DNA from 2 places in the Pseudodesulfovibrio portus genome. Region 2 is predicted to be linked to the other one. Evidence: predicted binding sites of a transcription regulator. Region 2 holds the regulator's gene; the other holds the start of a gene.

Region 1 (3,420 bases), 480 kb from region 2:
TCGCCCCAGGCCTCGTTGATGATGGACAGGACGGTGACTTTTGCGCCGTAGGCGTCGGCCCATTGCCGGGCGAGTCGCTCAGCCTTGCGGGCTCCGGGGGTGCCGTGTGTGGCGAGAAGGATATGCTTCATGACGAAATTCTTTTTAATGGGTGCCGCAACCGGAGGAGGCACGGTGCCTCCTCCGGTTGCGGCGAGAGGAGTTTATGTGGTTACGCAATCCACTTGGTGAACAGCAGGACCAGGAAGGTTACCACGAGGACCAGACCCAGAGCGGTGAGGTCTTCGTTCTTTTCGGATGCGAAGACGGACAGTGCGCGTTCCTCGTTCTGTTCCTGATCGGACTTATCTATTTCGCAATTGACATCAGGCTGTGCCATTTTCTTTCTCCTTTAGTGAAGGACGACGTCTTTGACGAAGTACATGACGACGATGAAGGACAGGGTGGCCTTGGCCACACCGGAGATGCCGCCCATGACGAGAGGCCAGCCGCCGGCCTGGGCGAGGGACTTGCGGGTGATCTGCATTCCGAGACCGATGAGGCCGTATGCGAAGAACCAGATCATGCAGTCGGTCAGGGTGACGACGGTCTTGGACTTCTTGTGCACCTGCTTGACCGCGTGCTTGATGGCGGACGTCACGTCCTTGGAAATGGACAGCTCTCCGCCCTTGGCGCGGGCGAGCATGGATTCCAGGCCGGACATGCGCTGACGCGCGGTTGCATCGAATGCGGACTTGTTCTCGCGGTCTTCAAAGTTGCCGGCGATCTGATGCTGCTTGACGAGGTTGTCGAAGGCAGCCTGTTCATCGGCGTTGAGGCCGGGAATTCCTGCGGTTTGAGCCTGTTGCAGGATGGTCAGTTCCTCAGGGGTGACCTCGGTGCGCTGGTTGTAGCTGAAATCGAGGTACTTACCCTTGTAGTGGCCCGGAGGGGAGAAAACGCCCATGGAGGACATGAAGAAGAGCAGCAGGAAGCCCAGGATGAAGATGGGGAACTTGTCGATGACAACTTCCTTGAAGGACAGCTTCTGACCGGATGCCTTGCCGAACCAGGTGGCGAGCACCAGGACGATGATGGGCAGGAACAGGACACGGGTGATGTTGAAGATCTCGCCGACCTTCAGGGTCTTGATGTCCACGGCGTTGAAGGCAAGGCAGGCGGCAGCGACCTGAGCGGAGTTCAGGATGCCGGTGCCGGCCCATGCGCCGAATTGGGTGGCGTTCATGCCCGCAAGCTTGCCGATGGTCGGGAAGGCGAACATGCAGAGAATACCGAAGCCCAGGATGGTGCCGATGGTGTAGGCCATCTCGGAGCACTTGGCCTTGACGACCGGGGCGCATGCGACGGTTGCGGACACGCCGCACACGCCCATGCCTGCGGACAGGACGCCGGTCATGGTCTTGGGCTGCTTGAAGATCTTGCCCAGGAACAGGACGAAGAAAACGGTACCCAGGACGAAGAAACCGATCATCCAGACGGAGACCATGCCCAGCTTTGCCAGTTCGGCGAAGGAGTACCGGGCACCGAGCAGGATGACGCCCATCTTGAGGACGAAGCGGGCGGTCTTGACGCCGGAAGCGGCGAATTTGGGGATGCCCCAGCTGTTGGTGATGATGATGCCGACGATGATGCCGAGGACGACGTAGTTAAGATTAAGAACCTTGTAGATTGCGAAACCGAGAACGGGTGCCAGGGAGTCGCTCGCGATCTTGACCATCGGCTCCGCAAACCAGCGGATGCCCATGGCCAGGGCCAGAATGAACAGGATGCCCGGAATGGTTTCAAGGACGAAGACGTCCAGTTTGCCCATGGGCTTGTTCATTCGGGACTGGCGAATCAGTGCGGTGACAACGCCGAGACCGCCGCCGACGAAGCACATGGTTTCCATGAGCTCGATGGCTTTGTGAACCTTGAATGTGGTCAACAGACCGGTGAGCACTCCCGATGCTACGAGGGCACCCAAGATCAGCAGTATGCCACTGATGATCCAGGTGGGTGTATTGTCGGGGCGACCGACGGAAACATTTGCCATACCTAACCTCTCCTTGTGGGTTAATTTAAGTGAACAGGTGTTTCTGCTAAGGCAAGGCTCGTGCCAAATGGGTTGATTATGGCAACAGTCTGTATTTATTGTATTAAACAGCAAAGCGCTCTTTAGGTGTTGCAAACTTGAGTTTGCAGTTGCTAACCTTGGGTTTGCACCTTGGCCTCCAAGTGGGGACGGGTTGTACGCGAAGGCAAAAATGAGGTAGTGTCGGCCTTCTTTCCGCAGCTCGGGGCGGCACTGAAAGACTTAAAAGGGGACCCTGTCCCCGGAGCGATACATGGCGAATCTCGGACCGAAAAAACTCCAGGCCAAGTTCCTTGTGGGCCTTGGCACCATCGTTTTGCTGTTGGGCGTCTTCTTCGCCTCCAGCCTCTATTTCCATCTCTCGTCCCTGTTGGACACCCAGGTGCGCGAAAAGGCGGACCTCATGTTCGCCCAGGTGTCGAGCGTGCAGAGCTATGTGCGCGAGGTCCTGCGCCCGAAGATGTTTGCTTCCCTGCCGGATGACGAATTCATCATCGAGGCCATGTCTTCATCATATATGTCCCGCGCCATTATGGACCGGCTGGATTTGCCTCAGTCGGAATACCACTATCGCCGCGTGGCCGAGAACGCCCGCAACCCGCTCTACGAGATCAATCCCGAGGAAAAGGATCTGCTCGCCCTGTTCAGGGCCAATCCCGGCATGATGTACTGGGAGGGATACCGGCAGGTGAAGGGATCGGATTATTTCGTCAAGGCGCGCCCGGTCATCTTCAAACAGTCCTGCCTTACCTGTCACGGCGATCCGGTCGATTCCCCGCCGGTGCTCATCGAGCGGTACGGCGTGGACCACGGATTCGGCCATGAGCGCGACGCCCTGGACGGTCTGGTTGTCGTCGGTATCCCGGTGGAGCAGGCCGTGGCCCGCATCCGCGAGGCGACGATGGGTTACGCCGCTCTGTACGGCGCCGGGATGCTCATCTTCTTCGCTCTGGTACAGGCCTTTTTCAACCGGCTGATCATGACCAACCTGCGGCGGCTGACCGCGAAGTTCCGCAACCTGTTCGACGAAGAGCCGGAATTGCGGGTTTTGGAGAAGCTGAACCAGGAAGACGAGATCGAAGAAGTCGTGCAGGGGCTGGAGGAGCTTGGCGACCATCTTCATTCCGTTCACTCGCAGCTCCGGCAGCACTCCGAGAATCTGGAGGAGATGGTCGTGGTCCGGACCAGCGAGTTGCAGCAGGAAGCCGACGAGCGCCGTTCGGACGTGTCCCTGTTCGTTCAACTGTTGGACGGCCTGAACCGCAGCCACAACCGGCGCGAAATGTGGAAATACTCCCTGCCGCTGCTGGTGAAGCGCTTCAACGCCCGGTCCGCCGGATTCATCTGCA
Region 2 (3,420 bases):
CCGGTCAAGATCACTTCCGATCGCATGACCTATGACGAGTCGGGCAAGGTCGTGTCTTTTGTGGGCAACGTGGTGGCCGAACACGGCCAGCTGACCCTGTGGGCCGACCGGTTGTCCGCCTATCTGGCTTCCAAGACCGACAAGAAGTTTTCCGCCGACTCCGTTGAACGGATCGTGGCCGAGGGCAACGTCAAGGCAAAGAAGGAGTCCACCGAGGGCACCTGCGGCAAGCTGACCTATTTCGTTGATCGTCAGCTGCTCCGGATGGAGGACAAGCCGCTTCTTCAGGACGGTCCCAACAGCCTGACCGGCGAAGTCATCAATTTCCATATCAGGGAAAACCGGTCCGAGGTCGAAGGCGGCAAGGATCGCGTCAAGGCCATCTTCATGACGCCTGAAAACTTGAAGGTGCAGTAGATGACGACAGCCGGACTGAGGGCGGCGAACCTCTCCAAGCGATACGGCCAGAAAGAGGTCGTGCACGGCATCAACCTTGAATTGAATCCCAAGGAAGTTGTCGGCCTGCTTGGCCCCAACGGTGCGGGCAAGACCACCACGTTTTACATGCTGGTGGGCATCGTCACGCCCAATACCGGGCTTGTCTCCCTGAACGGCGAGCCCATGACCGACAAGCCCCTGCACGAGCGGGCCCGCATGGGAGTCAGCTACCTGCCTCAGGAAAGTTCCATCTTCAAAAAGCTGACCGTGCGCCAGAATCTCCAGATCATACTGGAGCAGACGACCATGACGCCTCGTGAGCAGATGGCCAGGGCGGACGAACTGATGGAGATGTTCACCATCACCAAGCTTGCGGACCAGGCGGCCATGTTCCTGTCCGGCGGCGAGCGGCGCAGGCTCGAAATTGCCCGGGCCCTGATCATGGACCCGCAGTTCATCCTCCTTGACGAGCCCTTTGCGGGCATCGACCCGATCGCGGTCATCGACATCCAGGAAATCATCTCCGTGCTCAAGTCCATGGGCATAGGTATTCTCATATCCGATCATAACGTTCGGGAAACTTTGAATATCTGCGATCGCGCCTATCTCGTCTACGAGGGCACTGTCATCCTTGAAGGAGCGCCGGACGAGATCGTCCAGAATAGTCAGGCCCGCCAAATCTACCTGGGCGAAGACTTCAGCCTGTAGCCCGCATCCTACATTTTTGCCGATTCCCGATTTACACCTTACCCAAAGGTTGGTACACTTTTTTCATAGTGATTAATGTCCATTTTATTGCCAATAGTAACAGAGTGTTATAACAATCTTGTTGCTTCCCTTTCTCGAATGTGCCATACTGAATGTGTAGAAATGATGTATTGAATGAAAAAAAATCGCATGGAATATTTCCAGACGTAATTCGATTATAGCAGGTTCAGAGATGTAAATATGGGTTTGGAACTCAGGCAACAACTCAAACTTTCCCAGCAACTGGTCATGACGCCGCAGTTGCAGCAGGCTATCAAGCTGCTGCAGTTGTCTCGTTTGGAGCTGCTTGAAACCGTGCAGCAGGAACTCATGGAGAACCCGTTTCTCGATGAGTTGGAAACCGAAGCCGAAGTGCACGATTCCTCGGAGAAGCTGACCGAATCCCAGGCTGAAGAAGAACTGGTGCGCAATGCGGACTGGGAGAACTATCTGGGCGAATTTTCCAGCACGTCCAAGCAGGCCACGGCCCGTGATGCCGAAGTCCCGGAGGACGGCCTCTCCTTCGAAGCCCGCCTGGCGTCCAAGCCCTCCCTTGAAGGCCACCTGAATTGGCAGATGCGGCTATCCAATTTTACCGACCAGGAGATCGCCATCAGCGAGATCATCCTGGGCAATCTCGACACCAACGGCTATCTTCAGGCGTCGGTGGACGAGATACGGCTGATGGTCCAGGCTTCCGCAGAGGAAGTCGAGGACTTGCTGATGCGTATCCAGCGCCTGGACCCGGTCGGGGTCGGCGCCCGTACTCCACAGGAGTGTCTTCTCGTCCAGATGGAAGTTCTCGGCCTCGATGATCCGATCCTGGTCTCCCTGGTCAAGGACCATCTGGAGGACCTGGAGAAGAACCGCTACAAGCCCCTGGCCCGCAAGTTCAAGTTGTCCATGGACGAGCTCAAGGAGTACCTTGACCTCCTGCAGACGCTGGACCCCATGCCGGGCACCAATTTTTCCAGCAACGAGCCTCATTACGTCAGCCCGGACGTGTATGTTTACCGATACGGAGAGGATTTCGTCATCATCCTGAATGAGGATGGCCTGCCCCGGTTGCAGATGAACACCTTTTACATGGATTCCATGAAAGGGGCCGCCGACAAGGAAAAGGAATATTTCCAGGAAAAGATGCGTTCTGCTGCATGGCTCATGAAAAGCCTGTACCAGAGGCAGAGGACGCTGTATAAAGTAGTTGAGAGCATTGTCCGCTTTCAGCGGGAATTCTTCATCGATGGCGTGACAAAGCTCAAACCATTGATTCTCAAGGAGGTGGCCGAGGATATCGAGATGCATGAATCCACCGTCAGTCGTATCACTACCAACAAGTACGTCTCGACGCCGCACGGGATCTACGAACTGAAGTTCTTCTTCAATTCGGCCTTGGATCTTGATGACGGTTCCCAGGTGGGTTCGGAGAGCGTCAAGGCGCTCATCAAGCAGATGATAGCAGGTGAAGATACGAAGAAGCCGCTGAGTGATGAACGGATCGGTGAAATCCTCAAGGACAAGCTCGAGGTGAACATCGCCCGGCGCACGGTCGCCAAGTATCGCTCGGCCATGGGCATCCCTTCGTCTTCCAAACGCAAGCAGTATTTCTAACCACTGTTTGCCGGACTTCTACCAAGGAGGCAGCGTATGAACATCAGCTTCACTTTCAAGAACTTCGAGCCGTCCGATCATCTCAAGGGCTACGCGAACAAGCGATTTGAAAAAGTGGCAAAATACGTTTCCGATGCGGAATCCGATCTTCAGGTCAATCTGCTGGTCGACAAATATCGTCACAAGGCCGACGTGATTCTCAATTCCGAAGGCATACATATATCTGCGTACGAGGACTCCGAGGACATGTACTCCACCATCGACATGGTGCTGGACAAGCTCGAAGCCCAACTCAGGAAAATGCGTGAAAAGCAGAAGAGCCGGGTCAAGAAGGCGCGGGGCAACAAGGTGATGATGAACGTCCTCACCTACGAGGACAAGACTCCCGGGGAAGCCCCCAAGATAGTGGGCACGGACGAATATGTGCCCAAGCCCATGTCCATAGACGAAGCCGCCATGCAACTTGATGCGCTCGAAAACGAGTTCCTTGTCTTCCGCAATGCGGAGACCGAGGGTGTGAATGTGATCTACAAACGTAAGAACGGCGATTACGGCCTCATCGATCCCGGATACTGATTATGAAACTCGGCGACTACCTGGCGAAGGAACTTGTCCTTCCCGAAT

The links. Region 2 encodes sigma-54, which starts transcription at its own class of promoters, with help from an activator protein. Its sites were predicted from a motif close to CTGGCACGGNNNNTGCTT; they were not measured.
Region 1: the regulator sigma-54 is predicted to act here: its motif matches at 2,082-2,099, upstream of OO730_RS15460 (YeiH family protein).

The regions. Positions count from the first base shown of each region.
Region 1 is NZ_AP026708.1:3,224,459-3,227,878, forward strand. It holds gene OO730_RS15450 (universal stress protein) at 1-131, opposite strand, end outside; gene OO730_RS15455 (hypothetical protein) at 212-379, opposite strand; gene OO730_RS15460 (YeiH family protein) at 392-2,032, opposite strand; gene OO730_RS15465 (c-type heme family protein) at 2,325-3,420, shown strand, end outside.
Region 2 is NZ_AP026708.1:303,969-307,388, reverse strand. It holds gene OO730_RS01555 (LptA/OstA family protein) at 1-417, shown strand, start outside; gene lptB (LPS export ABC transporter ATP-binding protein) at 418-1,146, shown strand; gene rpoN (RNA polymerase factor sigma-54) at 1,387-2,796, shown strand; gene hpf (ribosome hibernation-promoting factor, HPF/YfiA family) at 2,833-3,372, shown strand; gene OO730_RS01535 (PTS sugar transporter subunit IIA) at 3,375-3,420, shown strand, end outside.